Regions from separate parts of the Echinicola marina genome, predicted to be linked through region 1. Evidence: riboswitches for the same ligand, from Rfam matches in the RefSeq annotation. Region 1 holds a riboswitch; each other region holds the start of a gene.

Region 1 (7,814 bases):
GTCCAGCATTCCGGGTATTAGAAGATGGTCACCAGAGTTTCTTCCTAAAATTTATGAATCTACCAGAGTAGATCAAATCATCGATGTGAGCCAAGAGGAGGCTACTGAAATGACGAGGAGGATGGCTAAAGAGGAAGGGATACTGGCAGGGATGAGTAGTGGTGGTGCTTTGCATGCTGCCCTAAAGCTATCTGAAAGCTTAAAGTCCGGTGTGATCGTTTGCATCACATGTGATCGGGGAGATAGGTATTTAAGTTCAGATTTATTTGGCTGATAAAACCATGATTCATCCATTTGAAACCGAAATATCCCGCAGGTATTTCGGTTTTTTTATACTTATTTTTTCTGTCTAAAAGAACGATTCTAATTCGGAAGCCGTTTGAAAATATGCTTATGCAAATAACCTGATTAGCAGGAAGAGGGTATGGGCTTCAAATCAATAGGGGATAATTATTTAGAGAGATTTATATGGAAGCAGAGAAGAAACTTAGAGATACATTATATTCAGCACTTGATCTGGCCATAATCAGGGAGGGATTCGATGCAAAAGATGCCTTTGATAGGAGCGTGGATTTGGCCAAGGAGCTTGAGAACCTGGGATATAAAAGATTTTGGTTAGCAGAACACCATAATATGGCCAATGTGGGTAGCTCTGCTACTGCTGTTTTAATAGGTCATGTAGCTGGGGAAACTCAGTCTATTAGGGTAGGATCTGGCGGTATCATGTTACCAAATCATGCTCCTTTGATGGTAGCAGAGCAGTTTGGGACTTTGGCAAGCCTTTACCCCAATAGGATAGATTTGGGTTTAGGGAGAGCGCCAGGGACAGACCAGACTACGGCTAGAGCCCTAAGAAGAGATAGGATGGAAACTGTAGAAGAGTTTCCGAGTGACTTAGAAGAATTGCAGCGCTATTTTTCAGATGAAAATATCGATGGTGAAGTTAGGGCAGTACCAGGTGAAGGTTTGGAGGTACCCATTTACTTGTTGGGAAGTAGTATGAGCAGTGCTGTTTTGGCTGCCAAGAAAGGTTTACCTTATGCTTTTGCGAGTCATTTTGCACCTGCCCAATTTTTGAGTGCGATTAAATATTATAAAGATAATTTTCAGCCATCTGAGTATCTGAATACACCATATGTAATTGCTTGTGTAAATATTATTGCAGCCGAAGAAGAAGAAAGAGCACAAATGTTGGCCACTTCTTTCTATCAAATGGCTTTGGGTATAATAAGAAGAAAATCCTACCCACTCAGAAAGCCAGTGGCGTCTATGGGTGGTGTTTGGTCTGAAGCAGAGGCTGCAGCAATAGAACAAATGTTAGCTTGTTCTTTCGTGGGATCACCTTCAAAACTTCAAAATGAATTATCTCAATTCCAACAGATTGCCCAAGTAGATGAAATTATGGTTTGCTCACATATCTATGATCATGAAGACCGGGTTAAGTCCTATGAATTGGCTCAAAGTTGCTTCAATTAAGATGATTCCATTTGTTGTCTTTTGTGAGTTCATTTTAATATTGTAATTTCACCACAGATCAAACTTTAGGGGTGCTTAAGATTAATAATCGGGCTGAGATAATACCCTTTGAACCTGAAACGGATAATTCCGACGAAGGAAAAAGTTACGATGTCTTTTTATGCCAGATTATGGTAGATAGACTCCTGAAGTTTTTTAATGGATGTTGTAAAGGAGTCAATTAATTATCAAGCTGTTCTTGCTTTAGTAAAAAAGCTTTTGGATTTCCTTGGTTCACCTCTATTCATTGTGATAGTTAAGTATCAATTGAATGTCAGCTTACTTTGGGTTTTCTTAAGATAGACAGGCATGTCACTATGGTCCGATGAATGAACTATCCATTAAATGATCTTTTGATTTCTACTGTCAAAAAGTTATTAATAGAAATGAAAATGTATGATTCTAAAAGATCCTATCCTTCAGTGATGACTATTGCGGGTTCGGATAGCGGAGGAGGAGCAGGTATCCAAGCTGATCTGAAGACCTTTTCGGCATTGGGTTGCTATGGGACAAGTATAATTACAGCAACTACTGCTCAAAATACAAAGGGGGTCAAAAGCATTCATGATATTCCGGAGGAGCATATTTTAGATCAACTTCAGGCTGTTTTGACTGATATTTGCCCCAAGGCAATAAAGATAGGGATGTTAAGCCGGCCTGAAGTGGTCTGTGTCGTAGCGAAGGAACTCAGGAAATATCCGGAAATCCCAGTTGTTTTTGATCCGGTAATGGTCGCCACTAGCGGTGATCGGTTGATACAACAAGAAACAGTAGAGGTGATCAAATCCGAGTTGTTTCCTCTTTCATATATAGTGACGCCCAATTTAGATGAAGTGGCGGTATTAGTAGGAAAGGATGTGAGATGCCCAGAAGCTATGGAGAAAGCAGGTAAGGAAATATTGCTGAAGGGACCTGAATATGTTTTGGTAAAAGGAGGCCATTTGCCAGGGAAGCATATAGTTGATTTGTTGATAGGCAATAATGATGTTTATGCAAAGTTCGAGGGGAATAAAATAGATACCCCAAATACACATGGTACAGGTTGCACCTTGTCGTCTGCGATTGCTGCTTATTTGGCACGAGGGTTTGATATACTTGAGTCAGTTTCAAGGGCCAGAAAGTTTGTTGTATCGGCCATTGAGGCAGGAAGGGAAGTGGCCATTGGTGAAGGGCATGGGCCTTTGAACCATTTTTTTGAACCTAAAAAAATGATTAAATATGAAATGGTCTGAAAGGGCATGGCAAGAGATTAGTCCTTTGTATGAAAGGATATTGTTAATGCCTTTTAATAAGGAGTTGAAAGAGGGTTCCTTGCCAAAGGATAAGTTTAAATTCTATATGGGACAAGATGCTCACTATTTGGGCGAATTTGGAAAGGCATTGAGTACTATCAGTGGTAGATTGGAAAAACTGGATCAGGTCTTGGCTTTTTCTGAGTTTGCAACTGGTGCTATAGTGGTGGAGAGGGCTTTGCATGAAAGTTACTTTAAAGAGCTAGGTTTGCCGGAGGATATTGAGCCCTCACCGAGTTGCCAGTTGTATACTAATTATATCAGGAATCAAGCTGCCTTTGCCAATATTGAAGTGGCTGTAGCGGCGATACTGCCATGTTTTTGGATCTATAAGCAGGTTGGGGATTATATTTATGCCAATCAGAATGGAAACCAAAATCCGTATAAAAACTGGATAGATACTTATTCAGGAGAAGCATTTTCTATGGCTGTTTCAAAAGCCATCCAAATTGCAGATGAATTGGCAAATGAAGCTGGAGATAAGTCTCAAGAAGATATGCTTAGGGCATTCAAAATGGCTACAAAATTGGAGTGGATGTTTTGGGACAGTGCCTATCAGTTGGAAAAATGGCCTGTTTAAAATTAGGCTTAAAAGTACACCCATAAAAATGTGGGTGTACTGGGTTAATTATAGGTGGTTTATGCTATGTGTTTTTCAGTCTTCTAGTTCATCTCCTTTTTCATTATATTTTTTTTCGAATTCTACTTTTTCCAAACCAAAACTGATTTCATAAATTGTCTTTCCTGAAGCATCCGTAATTTCATAAGCTTTGTAGATAGGAAGTGATTTGGTCTTTTCTTTGGATAGGATGGTTTCCTTTACCGCTTTGGGTAGATCTTGAGCTTCTATTTCATTTTTATTGCTCTGAAGTAAATTCAATATGGGAGACTGGTTAGGGATTGGGTAGGCATTTGCACCTGTAAGTATAAAACTGCTTAAGACAAAAACGATGGCTATTTTTTTCATAAAGTGTTAAATGATTAATGTTAGTTTTGGGGACGAACTTTTCAAATCCCGAACGGTTTTTTGTAAATGCATGGTTCAGTTATTGTGCCAAGTTGAAAAAGTGTTGTTTAGCAGGTTTAAGTGTTTGTTTCTCCTGAATGAATTTGTAGTGATTAGGAACAAACTGTGGATTTGAATCGACAAGGACAGATAGGGGGTGATATACGAATTTTCTGTAAATAGATACTTGATAATTATTTGAAACATAATAATAATGGATTAAGCAGGATACGTTATATTTAACGGAAAGAATTGATATTTTTTTGTATTAAAATAATTGATTACAAGAATGCCAAACAGTAAGTCCAAGTCTAAAAATAATTCGGGAAGAAGAAGGTTTATTAGAAATACATCATTGGCTGCATTTTCCGCAGCATTAGGAGCAGAAATTGTATTTGGGAAGAATATGCCAAAAGATTATGTTCCGGTAGCATTTAAGGCTGATGATCCTTATCAACTGTTTAATAAAAATAAAGAACTTATTGTCCTGAATAATAAACCTTGGAACCTAGAATCTCGACCTCATCTTTTGGATGATAAAATAACGCCAGAGGAAAAAATGTTTATAAGAAACAATGGTCTTATTCCGAAAGAAATTAATGTTCGGAACTGGGAGTTGGTAGTCGATGGAGAGGCGGTAAAGGCTAAGAAAATATTTAGTTTGGCGGATTTAAAAAGCAAATTTAATCATTATACTTATCAGCTTACTTTGGAATGTGGTGGAAATGGTAGAAGTGAATTCTATCCCCCAGCAAGTGGTAATCAATGGAAGACAGGGGCAGTTTCCTGTGCCAACTGGACAGGGGTGAGGCTGAAGGATGTCTTGGAAGATGTGGGGGTGACGGATGCAGCCGTTTATATTGGTTATCATTCGGCAGATACACATTTGAGTGGGGATCCAAATAAAGAACCGATATCAAGGGGAGTGCCTATTTTCAAAGCTTTACAGGAAGAGACACTGTTGGCCTTTGCAATGAATGGAAAAGATATTCCGCTGGCGCATGGTTATCCGTTGAGGTTGGTGGCAGGAGGTTTTCCCGCTTCAGCATCAGGGAAGTGGTTGAAGCGTATATCTGTTAGGGATATTGTCCATGATGGTGCAAAAATGGCAGCACCATCTTATAGTGTGCCATGTAAACCAGTTGCCCCGGGAGAAAAAGTGGCCAATGAGGATATGTGTATTATAGAATCCATGCCTGTCAAGTCTTTGATAACTTATCCAAAAACAGGAGCTATGATTGGTTCTGGTGATTCCCTGGAAGTTCGTGGGCATGCTTGGGCAGGAGAATTGGAAGTGAGTGAAATGGAAGTCTCTATTGATTTTGGAGAGACATGGCAGAAGTGTCAGCTAGAAAAGCCTGTGAATAGATTGGCCTGGCAACATTTCAATGTTCAGCTTAAGTTTCCAAAGGATGGGTATTATGAAGTATGGGCCAAGGCGACGGATTCAAATGGTGTAGGACAGCCCATGGTCGTTCCTGGTTGGAATCCCAAGGGGTATTTAAATAATGCCTGTCACCGGATAGCAGTAAAAGTAGGTGGAAATGGGTAAAGAGTTGATCAATGCTTTGAAGCGGCTTTTAAGTTGGTTGCTTGGCATATCTATATTTTTGGTTGTGTTTATGGTAGGTTTATTGATTATCAATCAAAATCCTGCCATGATGATAAGTGAAGAGAAGGAAGATAAACCCGAGCCCTTGATCCATAGTGATTTGGTCAAAGATGGTATTCATGTGGCAACAGGTTTAGTGGCGAAGGAAGGATATGAGACAGTGATCGCGAATTGTACGAATTGTCATGCTGCTGATCTTGTAATTCAAAACAGAGGGGATAGAGCACATTGGGAATCCTTGATAAAATGGATGCAGGCAACACAGGGCTTATGGGATTTAGGTAAAAATGAGGAGATCATCGTCTCTTATCTTTCTGAAAATTATTCTGCTGAGCAAAAGGGAAGAAGAGCTAATCTCTCAGGCATAGAATGGTATGAGTTGAAGAAGTGATCTTGTAATAGACAAAATGAAGGGTTCTTATGTTGTTTTTTTTGTTTAAATAATATTCATTAAAGTTAAACAAAATTATCTCAGGAAAGTTATTCAGTTGTAATTAGTAATCAATCAAAATACAACTGAACCATGAAATTCACTAAGAAAAGATTTCCGATGATACTGGCAGTTACTTTCTGCTGGTTGTTTTTAACTGCGTGTAATGATGATGAGGAAATAAATCCCATTGAAGAAGATGATATTGTAGATATCGTTGTTGACAGTCCCAACTTTACAACTTTGGAGGCTGCTGTAGTCGAAGCTGGTTTAGTGGCCACTTTGCAAGGGGAAGGTCCTTTTACAGTTTTTGGACCAACTGATGCAGCTTTTGCAGCTTTTTTGCAGGATAATAGTTTAACTGCAGAGGCATTATTGTCTCATCCAGATTTGGCTGATATCCTTACTTATCATGTGCTTTCCGGAGAGGTATTCGCTTCAGGAGTAAGTGCAGGAGAGGTGTCTACTGTCAATGGAAGCAGTTTTTACGTTAGTGAGGATACTAATGGGAATTTATGGATCAATGGTAGTGCTAGAATTACTGACACAGATGTAATGGCATCGAATGGTGTTATTCACGTATTGGATTATGTGATTATTCCACCTTCCCAATCAATAGCAGAAATTGCACTAGGCTATGCTTCTGCTTCTAGTCCGGAATTCACTCAGTTGGTAGGGGCTTTGCAAAGGGCTGATTTAGTTGATGCAGTAAGTGGAAATGATGGTGATTTGACTGTTTTTGCACCAACAGATGCTGCTTTTCAGGCTCTATATGATAGTAATCCTGGTTGGAATGATTATAATGATATTCCACTTGAAACACTGACTGCTGTATTGACCGCCCATGTGGTGCCAGCAAGGGCATTTTCTCAAGATCTCCGGGATGGAGCATCTCTTACTACATTAAATGAGGCGGCTATGCTTTCAGTTGATTTAGGTGAGTTAACTGTTGGCGGAGCGTCTTTAAATACTTCTTTGTTGAATATTCACGCTACTAACGGTGTGATACATGTAATTAATAACGTGATTTTGCCTTAAAACTTTGTGTTTTGTAGATGGTGAAGAAACTGCTGGTGAGATACCAGCAGTTTTTTTGTTAAATTACACTTGGTGATTACCTAACCCCGAGTGAGATCATGAACAGTCAAATAATAAAATTGATATTTTTCTCCTTTAATATTATTGCTTTTTTGTTTTTTACGAGGCTAGTTTTTGGGCAGACTCCAAGTACTTTAATTGTTTTAAAGCCAGCATATCTAAATATAAAGCCTGATGAGTTTTATTTTAAGGAGGTGCGCAATAACCTTGGGCAAAGGACTGATATTGGTAATATTTTCACCAGTCGGGAAGCTAAAGAAACGGAGCCGCTCGGTTTGCAGGGAGGTATAGATGAATCTTTGTCAAACTATGTTTTAAGAAGTGTTCCGATTGATCGATCCCTTAGGCCAGTGGTATTGGAGGTGAATGAATGTGAAATAACAGAAATGAGATCTAGTGATGGTTTGATAGAGGGAAAGGTAGAACTTGATTTTACGTTTCAATTAGAAAACGAAGGTGCGTTAGTTCATTTATTGGATTATCAAGGTGGAGCCAAATATAAAAGGTCTTCGAATAATTATAGGGCGATTTCCTCTGCACTCCAACAATCATTGGCCAGTTCGTTGAAGTATTTCAATGATTGGGTCAATCAGGAATCCGGAAGTGATATTCGTTTCGCCAAGCAGGTGAGTTTGAGATTTAGGGATTATGAAAAGGTGGAATTGGAGGACACCGTTTTTTATCACAGAAATCATCCATTAGAATGGGAGGACTTCAGGGCCCAGCCTCATTTTGGTAGTAAATATGCAGCGTCCATATTTTCTAGTTTTGCTTGGGAGGGTAATACCGTAATTGAAGACGGTGTGGCAGTGTTAGACTTGGTCACGAAAGTGTTTATGCTTAAATCATCCTCTTGGGTAA
Region 2 (7,814 bases), 1.4 Mb from region 1:
GTGATAAGTAATTTTCCCGATAATGGTTCCCCTATTCCGGTTAGGATTTTAATCACTTCATTGGCTTGTAAAGTGCCAATCAAACCAGGCAAGACACCGATAACCCCTATCTCACTACAGTTTGGCGCATCCAATGGATCAGGAGGCTCTGGAAATAAACACCTATAGGTAGGCCCATCCTCTCCATAATTAAATACACTTACCTGACCTTCAAATTCTAATATCGAACCAAATACAACTGGAATCCCTAAAATCACCGCAGCATCATTGATCAAATAGCGCGATTCAAAATTATCTGTTCCATCCACTACCACATCATAGCCAGACATAATTTCCAATGCATTATCGACATTTAAGAACGCTTCATGGGTGAAAATGCTAATGTCTGGATTTTGGGCACTTAACTTAGCTTTAGCACTTAAAGATTTGAATGCTCCTATATCATTATCTCCAAACAGCACTTGCCTTTGTAAGTTGGATAGTTCCACCTTATCCCCATCCGCTATCCCAATAGTTCCTACACCAGCGGCCACAAGGTATTGTAAAACCGGACATCCCAAGCCTCCAGCACCGATCACCAAAACCTTACTGGCTAATAGCCTCTCTTGTTTTTCCTTCCCAAAACCCGGTAAGGAATAGTGACGACTATATCTTTCTGAACTATTCTGCATATTGTAAAATTTGATCCCAGTCCTTCCAAACTGCTTGGTAACCATTATTTTTCAATAATTCTGCAATTTCTTTTGGACTCCTTTCATCGGAAATTTCAAATTGTTCCAAAGACTGCTTTTCCACAGCATAACCACCTGGATTGGTTTTGGAACCTGCACTCATGGAGGTAATCCCCAACTTGATGACATGGTTACGGAAATGTTCAGTTTCTCTGGTAGACAGAGATAATTCTACATCAGGATCCAACAATCTATACGCACAGATCAATTGCACCAATTCTCTATCACTCATGGCCACTTTAGGCTCTTGTCCACCTGAAAATGGTCTTAACCTTGGAAAAGAAATCGCATATTTGGTTTTCCAATACTTCTTTTCCAAATATTGGAGGTGCATGGCCGTATAAAAGCTATCTATCCTCCAATCTTCAAGACCTATTAAGGAACCTATACCAATCTTATGAATACCTGCTCTTCCCAAACGGTCAGGAGTTTCTAATCGATAATCAAAATTTGATTTCTTTCCCTTCGGGTGATGTTCCTTATAAGTTTCCCGGTAATAAGTTTCTTGATAGACCAAAACACTGTGTAGCCCACTCTGTATAAGCCGCTCATATTCATCTTGGTCAAGAGGCTGAACTTCAATACTTACATTGGCAAAATAAGGTTTAACCAACTGTATGGCATGTTCCAAATAATCCACTCCTACAGTCTTGCTGGCTTCCCCAGTTACCAAAAGGACATGGTCAAAGCCCATAGACTTTAAAACTTCCACCTCCATAAGGATTTCCTTATCACTAAGGGTTTTCCTACGGACCTTATTGTCCAAGCTAAAGCCACAATAGGTACAAATATTTTGACATTCATTCGAAAGGTAAAGTGGAGCAAAAAGCTGCATATTATTTCCAAATCGCTGCAAAGTCAGTTCCCTGCTTTGTCTGGCCATGGTTTCCAGATAGGGTGCTGCAATTGGAGAAATCATCACTAAAAAGTCGTCAAGACTTTTTTCTTTTTTTGCCAATACCCTTTCAATATCCTGCTTAGTAAACTTATCCAATCTAGCTTGGATTTCATCAGGTGAGTATTTGGTGAGAATATCATTAAATTCCATCATAAAGAAAGAAATTCGGTTAACGGACTACTCGAATCTGCTTGAGTACTAACTGCACCAGGACCGCATTCGTAGGCTGTTCGACCTGCTTCCACAGCCATTCTGAAGGCATCAGCCATTTTTACGGGATCTTGCGCAACAGCAATGGCGGTATTAACCAATACAGCATCAGCACCGATTTCCATCGCTTGGGCAGCATGGGAAGGTACCCCCAAACCAGCATCTACCACCACAGGCACATTGCTTTGCTCGATAATAATCTTAAGGAAATCAAGCGTCTTCAATCCATTATTACTTCCAATTGGAGAACCCAAGGGCATCACCGCAGCTGCTCCAACCTCTTCTAATCTTTTGCATAACACTGGATCAGCATGTATATAGGGAAGCACTACAAAACCCGCTTTTACCAACTCCTCTGTTGCCTTCAAAGTCTCAATAGGATCAGGGAGTAAATATTTGGGGTCTGGGTGTATTTCCAGTTTCACCCAATTGGTTTCCAATGCTTCCGCTGCCAACTGAGCAGCAAAAACTGCTTCTTTAGCTGTTCTTACACCAGAAGTATTGGGCAAAAGATTAATCCGGGAATGGGATAAATGTGCCAGCATATCATCGTTTTCGCTCTTCACATCCACCCTTCTCAATGCTACAGTAACTAGTTCCGATTCGGAGATCTCCAAAGATTCTTGCATCAGCTCATAGCTGGGAAACTTCCCTGTACCTGTAAATAGTCTCGATGAAAATGTCTTATTGGCTATAGTTAGCATAATCAAATGTTTTTGTAATGTGTTCAATAATCAATTTTTGGTTTTCGGACTTATGAATCAAGCCCGAAAGTGCCACCCCATAAATTCCTGTGGCACTTAAATCATCAATATCCGCTTCTTCAATACCTCCTATTCCCAAAACAGGAATGGTGATCCCTTTGATCCTAAGGGATTCCATGATCGAAACATATCCTTCTTTTCCTAAGATAGGACTCAACTTTTTCTTAGTTTCAGTAAAGCGAAAAGGACCTAAACCAATATAATCAGCTGTTTCTGACACTTCTATAATATCCTCTAGCCTATTGGCTGTCGCGCCTATGATCAACTTACTTCCATATCGCTCCCTGATATAAGCTACTTTTTTATCTTCTTTTCCAACATGAACCCCCGCTGCACGCACCTTATGTGCTATCTCAGGATGATCATTGATAATCAATTGACATCCATATTGGTCACAAATATTCTTGGCTTTTGAAGCTATTTGAAGAATGGTTTCCTTTGGAAACTCCTTCATCCTCAGTTGAACCCAAGTTGCTCCACTTTTACAGACTCCTGCGATATCTAGTAAATAATCATCTTGGTGTGCCAAGTTTGGCGTGATATAATGTAGCGTGCTGATATGCTTATTTTGCATCAATTAATTCTTGTTTTATTTCCTTAAATACTGAAACTCTAGCAGCTAAATCTCCTGTTTTCCAAATGTCTCCCATAATTACTGCGCCGTCAAAGCCCATCTCCTTTACAACAGAAATCTTGCTTCGACCAACTCCCCCCAGAGCATATACAGAAAAACCAAGCCCCTGCTTGTGCTCCATCATCCAATTTTTTAAAGCATTATACTCAAAAGCAGCTTGATACCCTTGCTTAGAGATACTATCAAAAATGGGACTTATAAAGCCATAATCCAGTACACTATTATCTACTTCCAATAGTTCATTTAAATGATGGAAGGATTTTGACTTTCTTAATGAAGAGGCTAAAATTTTCTGGTTGCTCTTAAAATGACAGCCCCCCAATCCCAAATCAGTCGCCAGTTTCAAATCACCATGCAAACTGATTTTTGAATAGTATTCAACAGGAATGGCATTGACCAATGTTCTAATTTCAGTAACTCCCCATCTAGGCTTTCGGATATGCAGTCTGGAAAGCCCCTGATCTAACAATTGGATCAGGCTTTCTTCCTCTTTTTCAAGGTAATTTGGATCTGTTATCAGCAACAAGTCCATTACTGGTTGAGGTAGATTTCTCCGCCCTTGTCAGTAAATTCTTCCGCTTTTTCCTTCATACCTTTTTCAATAGCATCTACCCCATTGAGTCCTTTTTGGTCCGCATAATCACGAACATCTTGGGTTATCTTCATGGAACAGAAATTTGGTCCGCACATACTGCAAAAATGAGCCACTTTTGCACCATCAGCAGGTAAGGTTTCATCATGAAAAGCCCTGGCTGTATCAGGATCTAAGGATAGGTTAAATTGATCTTCCCATCTAAACTCAAATCTGGATTTACTTAGTGCATCATCCCTATGCTGGGCTCCTGGATGGCCTTTGGCCAAATCAGCGGCATGGGCTGCAATTTTATAAGTGATCACACCATCCTTAACATCCTTTTTGTCTGGTAAGCCCAAATGCTCTTTAGGAGTAACATAGCAGAGCATGGCACATCCATACCAGCCGATCATTGCAGCGCCTATTCCTGATGTAATATGGTCATAACCAGGTGCGATATCTGTTGTCAATGGACCTAAGGTGTAAAAAGGCGCCTCTCCACATTTCACCAATTGCTTGTCCATATTTTCCTTGATCATATGCATGGGAATGTGACCTGGTCCTTCGATGATGGTTTGTACATCATGTTTCCAAGCTATCTTAGTCAGCTCACCTAAGGTTTCCAATTCAGCAAACTGCGCTTCGTCATTGGCATCAGCAATAGATCCAGGTCGCAATCCATCACCTAAAGAGAAAGTCACATTATAAGCCTTCATGATCTCACAGATTTCCTCAAAATGAGTATACAAGAAATTCTCTTTATGATGGGCTAAACACCATTTGGCCATAATGGAGCCTCCTCTAGAGACAATACCAGTGACTCTTTTGGCCGTCAAGGGCACATATCTAAGCAGCACACCTGCATGAATCGTGAAATAATCCACCCCTTGTTCTGCCTGTTCTATCAAGGTATCCCTGAAAAGCTCCCATGTAAGGTCCTCTGCTTTTCCATTCACCTTCTCCAAGGCTTGGTAAATAGGCACCGTACCGATAGGAACAGGACTATTTCTCAAAATCCACTCTCTGGTTTCATGAATATTTTTCCCTGTTGAAAGGTCCATGATGGTATCTGCTCCCCATCTACAAGCCCAAACAGCCTTTTCCACCTCTTCCTCAATACTGGAGCCAATGGCTGAGTTGCCAATATTTGCATTGATTTTCACCAAAAAGTTACGGCCAATGATCATTGGTTCTGCCTCTGGGTGATTAATATTGGCTGGAATCACTGCCCTTCCCTGTGCTACCTCATCCCTGACAAACTCCGGGCTAATAATGTTTTTGGGGGTATTTGCGCCGAAATTTTGCCCTGGATGTTGCTTAGTCAATTCCTTTTGTTCTGCAATTCGCTGGTTTTCCCTGATAGCAATATATTCCATTTCAGGAGTGATTATCCCCTTCTTAGCATAATGCATCTGACTTACATTCTTACCCTGCTTGGCTTTCAATGGAGGTCTTACCAGCTCAAAACGGAGTTTGTCCAATGCCGGATTATCCAACCTACGCTGACCATATTCAGAGGTTAACTTTTCCAACTGCTCCACATCACCGGTAGATGTAATCCACTCCTCTCTTAATCTGGGTAATCCTTTTTTAACATCAATTTGAATATTGGGATCAGTAAAGGGACCACTCGTGTCATATACCGTTACTGGGGCATTTTGCTCCACTGTTTGGTGCCTATCCAAATGAGAGACGGTATCATGCAGGCCGATTTCCCGCATGGCCACTTTTATAGGGTGAATTTCACCTGAAACATAAACCTTTTTAGAATTTGGAAATGGATCAGTCGTAATAATATTGTCCATTTCCTGTTGATTGATATCCTTCATAGTTAATATAGATTATCCACCTTGCGTGGCTTTAATGATTAAAATGTCATCGTTTTCTTTGAGCTTAAAATCATCCCATCTGGATTTGGGAATTACCTCTTGGTTTACGGCTACAGCAAGACCACGGAGTGAACTAATATCTTGATTGGCCAACAATCCTGATAAAGTAATATCCCCACTTGCATGAACCATAGGTTCACCATTAAGGATAAAATTCATAAGAATAAATTTTAATAATTAAGAAAATAACTTCAGGAATGAAGATAATCTGTCGGAAGGACGCTTCACTTTTCCCTTCGCCCGCATTACCGGGATCAGGTTCAGAGGGTATGTCTCAGCCCCGATTGTTTATCGGAACACCCCTAAAGTTTTTATTACGTGTTTACAAAGGTATGGTCATTAGCCAATTTCCAAAATATTTTGGAAATTTTCTTTTATGATCAAAAAGTAAGAACTCAAAAATTTATTCCAAAATACCCTGTAAAACAGACACATCACCATCAATATAATCCGGAATAGGCAAATTTAGAATCTCACAAATTAATGGATAAATATGAATGTTCTTGAAGGAATTAATTTCTATACCATTTTTGATTGCTGGACCATTTGCATAAAAGACACCATGCATCTCTTTGAATTTAGGGTGAAAACCATGTTCTCCAAATGTATCGGTATCAAACATTCGTGACCTTTGGTTATACTTTACAAAACCTGATTTATCTATCAGATAATACCCCAAATCAGGAATTAGCATTAGATCTCCTAATTTGGAATTATTGTCTCCGGCATCACCATAATACTTTTTTGACCGTGGGTTTACCACCTTTACATGCTGAAGATTTTTCCTGACCCCTCTCCTTATTTTAGTCTTATCCTTTTCTTTGTCCAAATAAATATGAAGTACAGAGCCATTATTATAATATTCCAAGGGAAGCCCCTCCAATACACTTTCAACATCCAATAAATTGTCTTTTTTTATATTGACCATTCCATGGTCAGATACGATCAAAATATTGACTTTCAAGCCGGTTTGCCTTACGGCATTGAAAAGTACACCAAGTTCAGCATCCAAACGACGAACTGCTTCTTCGATTTTTTCATCATTTTCTGGACCATATCTATGCCCGATATCGTCCAAATCTGAAAAATATAAAGATATAAATCTAGGTCGCTGAGGATCTGGTAATGCAAGCCAATCTAAAACCTTCGCAATCCTCTCCATATTGGGCACTCCCCCATCATAATTGTAAAAATAGCTCGGACGATAGCCCATAATTTCCGCTTCAGTTCCTATGAAAAAATAACTAGCAGCCTTCATGCCATTTTCCTCTGCTAGAACCCATAGTGGCTTGCCGCCATACCATGATCCATCTTGGGCGCTTTTAGGATTGCTATTTCTATATTCCAACCTTTGAATTGGATCAAAAAAGAAATTATTCACCAATCCATGTTTTCCTGGAACCATACCTGTTGCTATGGAATAATGACTAGGAAAGGTTTTGGAGGGAAATGGAGGTATAAGGGATTGGGCACTAACACCAAGCTTAATGAATTTTGACAAATTTTCAGGCTGAAACCTATCAGTATAATCATAGCGATAACCATCAAGTGAGACTAATATTACATATTGCTCTTTTTCCTGTGCTTGTAACTGAAAAATAGATCCTAAAAATAATAGAATAAAGAAATATCGGTAAAGTGGCATATTAATCGTATTATGGATGCAATATAATAGTAAGCGCAGAACTATACTGTTAAGTAAGCAATAAATCTTTGTATGGCATAAAAAAAGGTCGCTGAGAAATTCAGCGACCTTTTCAATATTTTATTGAGGACTGATTAGCCCTCCATCCAATTTGGACCTTCAAGTTCCTGTAACTTTTTATCATACTCAGCAGCTTTTGCTTCGTTTTTCAAACGTGTATGAATTTGGAACAAGATTCTCAAAATTTCAGTATTATCTGGCTTGAGGCTGGAAGCTTTTTCAAACAAAGGCAATGCTTTTTTGTAAAGTTCATCAGCTTCAGCTAACATATCATCTGATTTAGCTTCCCATTCATCATCTGGAAGATTATTCACCTCGTTGATAATATCTCTAGCTTTGTCCACATAAACCGCAGCCGCATAATAATTACCCTCAAAGAAATCCGGATCTGTCTCTACTGCCTTCAAAT
Region 3 (7,814 bases), 1.4 Mb from region 1:
TGTAAAACATGAGGAAAACAATACCAATCCCGATCAAAATAGGAATCCAGACCTTATTGGGGTTCAGTGTTTTGAAAATCTCTTTATTATCTAACCTCATAAATACTAAACCTGAACTCCTTCTGTTTTCTCCACCCAAAAATTATTAAATCCTTCTCCCAGCTTAATGGTTACGAGCGATAACTGCAATAATTCAAGTATCGCCAGAAAAGTATAAATCACGAATATCTTATCAGGCTTGTATTCTATAAATTCAGAAAATGCCACATGCTTCTTGAAGCTGATCTTGTCCAAAACAAAGTTTTTTTGTTGGTCAATGGTGTAGGGATATTGGACCACAGTGTGTTTTGTTTCATCAGTTCTAGCGGAGTACTTGGCCATCACCCGCTGAAAAACCCTCAGAATTTTATATAAATCAATATCCTGCACTTCACTCTCCACATTATCTACCTTACTCAATTCTTTAAGCTCAGCAGCGATATTTCCCCTCTTCTCTTTGCTCATCCTTTCCGCTTCCAAATCCGAAAGCTCACCGATCACGGACTTGTACTTTTTGTATTCAAGTAAGTGCCGTATCAATTCTTCTCGAGGATCGATCTCCTCCCCATTCTCATCCAATTCGGGTCTGGGGATCAATAATTTACTTTTGATCTTCATCAAAGTAGCCGCTACCAGGATAAATTCACTGGCCACTTCAATCTCCATTTTTTCCAAATGTTTCAAGTAATCCAGAAAATCATGGGTGATTTTTGAGATAGGAATATCATAGATATCCAGCTCATCGCGCTCGATAAAGAACAGCAATAAATCGAAGGGTCCCTCAAAAAGCGGTAATTTGATCTCGAAACTCACTGGATAGTATTAAATTTCTCTTAATTTTGCGATCGAATTGATTATCAAAGATATTATATAAATACAAAAATCTATAGGAGACGGTTCAAAATCCATAAGATTTATTTCTTGAGGAAAGATTGGCTAAATTTTAGCTATATTGAAACAATTGAACCTCAGTCTCAGTTATCATTGCCAAACGGTATCATACTGCCATGTTAATAGAACCAGGGAAACTTCTCGCTCAAATCAACTCCCCGGATGAATTGAAAAAATTCAGCAGGGATCAACTCGTACAAATTTGCGAGGAGTTGCGCCAATACATCATTGACTCTGTTTCAGTCTATGGCGGCCACTTTGGCGCGAGCTTGGGCGTGGTAGAATTGACCGTTGCCTTGCATTATGTGTTGAACACCCCTTCAGACCAACTGGTTTGGGATGTGGGCCATCAGGCTTATGGGCACAAAATCCTCACAGGTAGAAGGGGGGAATTCCATACCAACAGGCTATATAAGGGAATCTCAGGGTTTCCAAAAAGAAAAGAGAGCGAATACGACAGTTTTGGTGTAGGACATTCCAGCACCTCTATCTCTGCCGCCCTAGGTATGGCCATGGCCTCCAAATACAAGGGAGATGATTTAAAACAGCATGTAGCTGTAATAGGTGATGGATCCATGACAGGGGGAATGGCCTTTGAAGCCATGAACCATGCGGGAATCTCTGACACCAATATGATCATTATCCTCAATGATAATTGTATGTCTATCGACCCTAATGTCGGTGCACTGCGGGATTACCTAACGGATATTACTACTTCTCAAACTTATAATAGGTTCAAGGATGATTTGTGGAGGATCTTGGGCAAGTTCAGTAAATTTGGTTCCAGTGCCCAAGAAATTATCTCTAAGGTAGAAGGAGCTGTAAAATCGGCCCTGCTCAAGCAAAGTAATCTTTTTGAATCATTAAACCTTCGCTATTTCGGTCCAGTGGATGGACATGACGTAAATCACTTGGTAGAAGTATTGAATGACCTCAAAAAAATCCCAGGGCCTAAAATCCTTCATTGCCTGACGGTAAAAGGAAAAGGTTATGACCTCGCAGAAAAAGACCAAACCAAATGGCATGCTCCCGGTAAATTTGACAAAATCACCGGTGAGATTTCCAAAAAGATATACGATACACCCCAGCCACCTAAATACCAAGATGTTTTTGGACACACTTTAGTGGAATTGGCTGAAGAGGACGATAAAATCATGGGGATTACCCCAGCCATGCCTTCAGGATCATCTATGAATATCATGATGAAGGCCATGCCTGACAGGGCTTTTGATGTAGGTATTGCCGAGCAACATGCAGTAACTTTCTCTGCAGGCTTGGCCACCCAAGGTCTAAAGCCTTTCTGTAATATTTACAGTACTTTCATGCAGCGTGCCTATGATCAGGTTGTTCATGATGTTTGCCTGCAGAATCTTCCAGTAGTTTTCTGCTTGGACAGAGCGGGATTTGCAGGTGCCGATGGCCCTACCCATCATGGTGCTTATGATATTGCTTATTTCCGTTGTATCCCTAATTTGGTTATCAGTGCCCCTATGAATGAGGAAGAACTAAGAAACATGATGTTTTCAGCTTCCAAATATGAAGGACCTTATTCCATTAGATATCCTCGTGGACAAGGGGTGATGCCTGATTGGAGAACACCAATGAGGGAAATACCTACCGGGCAAGGTCGTATTATCAAAGAGGGAGAAGACGTTGCTATTTTGACCTTAGGACATATTGGAAATTATGCCATAGAGGCCTGTGAAAAGCTGGAAAAGGACGGCTTAAATCCTGCTCACTATGATATGCGCTTTGTGAAACCATTGGATGAATCATTACTTCATGAAGTCTTTGGCAAGTTCAAAAAGGTAATTACTGTAGAAGACGGCTGTCTCATGGGAGGATTTGGCAGTGCTGTATTGGAATGGATGATGGACCATAACTATCAGGCCCAAGTAAAAAGATTGGGAATTCCAGATGAGGTGATTGAACATGGTACACAGCTAGAACTCCATAGAGAATGCGGTTTCGATCCGGATGGAATCGCCCAAGCTGTAAAAAAGTTAGCTGATCCCATATCAGTAGAAAAATAAAAATTCTAGAGCACTCATCAGGGCTCTTTTTTTTATCCTATTCATTGATTAATTTTCTCCAATGACCAGTCAAATAGAATATACCGATCAAGGGCATGGTAGTCCAGTAATATTTATTCACGGATTTTGTGAGGCCAAGGAAATGTGGAAAAGGTTTGAAGCGGAATTGTCCTCTCATTATAGGGTCCTTTGCCCTGATTTACCTGGTTTCGGTGAAACTCGCTGGTATGAGGAAAATATCAGCTTGGAAAAAGCTGCTGAAATGCTTCAAGCATGGATCAAAGGCCTAAATTTGGAAAAACCCACTGTGATTGGCCATTCATTGGGTGGGTATGTCACCTTAGCTTTGGCAGAAATGATGGGAGAAGAGCTTGGAGGAATTGGGCTTTTTCATTCCACAGCATTTGCTGATGATGAAGAGAAAATTGGTGTCAGAAACCGCACCATCACTTTTGTAAAAAAACATGGGGTCAGGAAATTTGTAGACTCCTTTGTCCCACCTTTGTTTACCGAAGAACATAGGGAAAACATGAAAAGCAGCATAGAAGAAGTGGTCGAAATTGCCCGAACAACTAGCTTTGAAGGGCTGGTTTCCTTTACCAAAGCCATGCGGGACCGCAAAGACCGAATGGATATCCTCAGGGATTTCAAAGGCAAAAAATTAATGATAGCTGGGGTGTTGGATGGTGCAGTAAAAATCGATGCAAGCCGAAAACATCAAGAATATGTTGATTATTATCATGAACTTTCAGATGCTGGCCATATGGGCATGTTTGAAGCAGAAAAGGAAAGCCTAGGAATGGTCAAGGAATTTTTAAAGGCTTAAGATTAAATTTCTAATTTCAGCATTAAATAAAAAAGGCCTTGGAAATATGTTTCCAAGGCCTTTTCGTTATTCATGACTAACCAAACTAAAACTTCACATTGACACCAAGCATGAAATTGGTTCCTGCCATTGGGTAGTAATAGTTTTCTGTCACCAGTTCAGGGTCAGTTTCCCCTGGAACGAAATAGCTGAAGGTATATCCATTTGGCTCATACATTTCGTTGAAAACATTATTCACTTTCATATTAAACTCCAAAGCCTTTACAAATCTAGGACGGACTGAATAGATCAATTGGATATCATTGGTTAAGTAAGCATCCAGCTTGCGACCTTCATTTTGGGTATTGTCCAAATACTGGTCATCCACATATTTGGCCATCCAGCTGATCTCCATGTTTTTCACAGGTCTGAAATCGATAATGGCGGAACCTACAATATTTGGAGAAAAAGCAATATCAGTATCCGTATAGGTAAAGTCTATCTGCTGAAACTGCTCGGAAGCATAATCATCTATATACTCAGTGAATGTTTCTATCTTGTTTCTGCTGAAGGCGATATTTCCTCCCAAGGTCCACATTGGAGAAAGCCTAACCGCTCCGTCTAGTTCAATCCCTGCTCTATAGGACTTATCCACATTCTCACGGATATAAGCTCCTACATCGTTGATTTGCCCAGTTAATATCAACTGGTCCTTATAGCCCATATAATAGAAGTTGGCATTATAGCTGAAGTTTCCCTTTTGCGCCCTGATACCCACCTCCAGATTATTCAGTCTTTCCGGTTTTGGTATTTCAGTGATGGGGTTATCTATAAAATCACTTCTTACGGGCTCTCTATTGGCAACCGCATAAGAAGCATACCAAGTTTCTCCTTTTCCTGTTTCATAGCTAATGCCCACTTTAGGGTTAAAGAAATCATAATGCTGGTTGCCATCTACCACCCTTTGATCATCATTGACACCTTGGAATTGATAATCTATTTGTCTGAATTGCAAGTCACCGAACAAATACAGCCTATCAGCTACTTCATAGGTAGCTTTAGCATAAATATTTCTATCATCTTTTACTGCATTATTATCATAGTAGCGGTCACGAATTTCAGTATTTCCTGCTATTCTTGCCCAGATGATTTCACCAAAATGGTCTCCATCATAACGGTTGGCTCCACCACCAAACAAAAAGTCCAAATGGCCATTGTCAGACACATAATTTAAGGAGAACACCCCTCCATAGAAATCATTGTCCAACCATCTTCTTCTAATAATATCGGTACTTTCAATGAGCTCACCACCGATCATGATCGGTTCCAAACCATAGCTGGCAAAATCATCCTCCGCTCTAAACTGTTCATAATAGCCACGGCCATAAGTATAATGCAAGGCACCATTGGCTTTCCAGTTCTGGCCAAACTTACCGGTATAGATAAATTGATAATGATCTTGCTGGTAATTATCGGTCTCATTATCATAAGTATAATAATTAAAGGTCCTGTCATTCTCCAATTTGGATTCAGGCAGGCCATACCAAGACTGGTAAGTTTGCTCTTTTCCTGAGAATATATTCACCTTAAAAACATGGTCATCGCCATAGTATCCACCAGAGACAAAATATGATTTCAAGTCTGAAAAAGCCCTGTCCACATATCCATCAGAGTTGATTTTTGAAAGCCTGGCATCTACTGCCCATCGGTCGTTCAATAATCCTGTTCCCGCCTTGACAGTATGCTTCCAAGAATTAAAAGATCCGAAGGAATTACCGACTTCTGCATAGGCTTCTTCCTTTTTTGTATCCGTTTGAATATTCATGCTGGCACCAAAGGTCGCCGCTCCATTGGTGGAAGTTCCTACACCACGTTGAATCTGAATATTGTCCACCGAACTGGCAAAATCCGGCATATTTACCCAAAAAACACCATGGGATTCAGCATCATTCATAGGAATTCCATTTACGGTGACATTGATCCGGCTTTGATCAGATCCACGAATTCTCAATCCGGTATATCCAATTCCCGCACCGGCATCAGAATGGGTAACCACCGATGGTGTATAGTTCAACATGATAGGAATATCCTGACCCAAATTATTCTTGGCCAGTTCTTCCTTGTCAATCGTCTGAAAGGTAGTGGGCGTGGTTGCTGAAGCACGGGTAGCAGAAACAATAAATTCTTCAGTAAGAAGAGAATTTCTTTCCAACTGAATATCCAAACCACTTATTGGTGCTTGAATTTCCCTTACCAATGTCTCATAACCAACAAAAGAGACCCTGAGTTGATACTTTCCTGCGGGCACCTTTTCAATAGAGAAATTCCCCTTCAAATCAGAGGTGCTTCCCCTGCCTGTCCCTTCCAAAATCACATTGGCCCCTATGAGCTCCTCACCGGTTTCTACATCCACAATATGGCCGGTAACATGATTTTGTGCCATAGCACTAAGCCCGACCAACAAACATAATGTGGTCAAAAAGACGCGTTTCATAATAATCTTAGATTTTTAATTTGGTTAAACTTCGAAGCAGTCCAGGGGAGACTGCTACTTTATATGTTCACCATAATATCCACTCTCGGTGGAATTCTCATTTCCCTTCGTCGGCATTACCCGAATCAGGTATTATGGGTATGATCTCAGCCCGTTAATTTAGGGCACCCCTTATTAGATCTATTTGCAAGGGCAAAGTTAGAAGGTTTATTCCAGAAAGAAAAACGTAAAGTAACTGTCTGCAACAAGTCGGTACTTAACCAGATAGAACACCTTGACAATAAGCCATTATTAATCTACTGATTAAAGATCCACAATTCGACAGGTCCCATCACCAAAATACATAGGGCGGTTTCTCAATTTGCAATATATTGGATAGTACATACAAAAAGCGGGGAAGCAAATGCTTTCACATTCATTTCCCCACAAAATATATCCGGAATTTTTCCTAAAAAGGAATACCTCGAAACTATTCTAAAAGGTGCAAAAAGTATAAAGCTCCCCAACACCTATACAAACTTTATTTCAATCAGAAACACACATAAACTGTATTAAATCGTAAATCAAATGTTTAAAAACATCAATGAGACATACTATATTTCACCCAAATTACCTTATCATTTGTCTTCAACCAACTCCTCTTTCTCCTTGGGCTTCACATATCTGGGCCTGATCAAAAGTCTCAAAGAAGGATCAAAAGACAAGTAATTCCAAGCCCAGTCTAAGAATATAAATATTCTGTTTTTTACTCCAACAATGGCCATAAGATGGACAAAAAGCCAAGTGATCCAAGCAGCGAATCCCTGAAATTTCACAAATGGTAAATCCACTACAGCCAGGCTTCTCCCCACCGTGGCCATTGAACCAAGATCCTTATATTTAAACCTAATTTGCGGACGGTTATCAGCTATGGCTTTCAAATTTTTGGATAGATTATCCGCCTGCTGTATGGCCACCTGCGCTACTTGCGGATGTCCTCGGGGATAATCTTCATCAGTCTGAATACAAAGATCCCCAACCACATATATTCCTTGACTGTCGATCAATGCATTATACTCATCCACTTTTAAACGCCCATTGGGGATCATTTGATCTTCACGCAGGCCTTTAATATGATTAGGTTTCACCCCTGCTGCCCAAAGTAAGGTCTGCGTTTGCAAACCTTCATGATCTTTGATTTTAATGGTCAAACCGTCATAATCTTCTACCGCAGCATTGACCATGATTTCCACCCCCAACTTATCCAGATATACCACTGCCTTGTCACTGGCTTCAGTGGACATTCCTGCCAACAGCTTCGGTCCTGCTTCGGCTAGTACAACTCTCATATTCTGAAAATTCAATTCAGGATAATCTTTGGGAAAAACATTGTTTCTCAGCTCTGCAATAGCTCCTGCCAGCTCCACCCCTGTTGGTCCACCGCCTACAATGACTACATTCATCATGGATTTCCGCTTCTCCACATCAGCGATATTGATGGCCTTTTCATAATTGGAGATGATGCGGTTCCTGATATATAGAGCTTCAGAAACAGTTTTCATGGGCGTACTGT

What was found. A riboswitch is a leader RNA that binds a small molecule or an ion and turns the genes downstream of it on or off. The one in region 1 is predicted to bind thiamine pyrophosphate.
Region 2: linked by a shared signal. The riboswitch ahead of thiS (sulfur carrier protein ThiS) and the one ahead of thiD (bifunctional hydroxymethylpyrimidine kinase/phosphomethylpyrimidine kinase) in region 1 are both predicted to bind thiamine pyrophosphate.
Region 3: linked by a shared signal. The riboswitch ahead of KZP23_RS06825 (TonB-dependent receptor) and the one ahead of thiD (bifunctional hydroxymethylpyrimidine kinase/phosphomethylpyrimidine kinase) in region 1 are both predicted to bind thiamine pyrophosphate.

The regions. Positions count from the first base shown of each region.
Region 1 is NZ_CP080025.1:206,427-214,240, reverse strand. It holds gene cysM (cysteine synthase CysM) at 1-274, shown strand, start outside; gene KZP23_RS01030 (LLM class flavin-dependent oxidoreductase) at 469-1,476, shown strand; TPP riboswitch at 1,534-1,634, shown strand; gene thiD (bifunctional hydroxymethylpyrimidine kinase/phosphomethylpyrimidine kinase) at 1,845-2,747, shown strand; gene KZP23_RS01020 (TenA family protein) at 2,734-3,387, shown strand; gene KZP23_RS01015 (hypothetical protein) at 3,463-3,774, opposite strand; gene KZP23_RS01010 (sulfite oxidase) at 4,103-5,365, shown strand; gene KZP23_RS01005 (hypothetical protein) at 5,358-5,816, shown strand; gene KZP23_RS01000 (fasciclin domain-containing protein) at 5,949-6,893, shown strand; gene KZP23_RS00995 (hypothetical protein) at 6,992-7,814, shown strand, end outside.
Region 2 is NZ_CP080025.1:4,548,179-4,555,992, forward strand. It holds gene moeB (HesA/MoeB/ThiF family protein) at 1-671, opposite strand, end outside; gene thiH (2-iminoacetate synthase ThiH) at 661-1,782, opposite strand; gene KZP23_RS18405 (thiazole synthase) at 1,779-2,543, opposite strand; gene thiE (thiamine phosphate synthase) at 2,524-3,177, opposite strand; gene KZP23_RS18415 (thiamine phosphate synthase) at 3,167-3,763, opposite strand; gene thiC (phosphomethylpyrimidine synthase ThiC) at 3,769-5,640, opposite strand; gene thiS (sulfur carrier protein ThiS) at 5,653-5,859, opposite strand; TPP riboswitch at 5,915-6,014, opposite strand; gene KZP23_RS18430 (alkaline phosphatase family protein) at 6,104-7,345, opposite strand; gene KZP23_RS18435 (tetratricopeptide repeat protein) at 7,480-7,814, opposite strand, start outside.
Region 3 is NZ_CP080025.1:1,607,789-1,615,602, reverse strand. It holds gene KZP23_RS06845 (lysylphosphatidylglycerol synthase transmembrane domain-containing protein) at 1-100, opposite strand, end outside; gene KZP23_RS06840 (segregation and condensation protein A) at 106-852, opposite strand; gene dxs (1-deoxy-D-xylulose-5-phosphate synthase) at 1,047-2,963, shown strand; gene KZP23_RS06830 (alpha/beta fold hydrolase) at 3,025-3,789, shown strand; gene KZP23_RS06825 (TonB-dependent receptor) at 3,875-6,262, opposite strand; TPP riboswitch at 6,348-6,444, opposite strand; gene KZP23_RS06820 (NAD(P)/FAD-dependent oxidoreductase) at 6,880-7,814, opposite strand, start outside.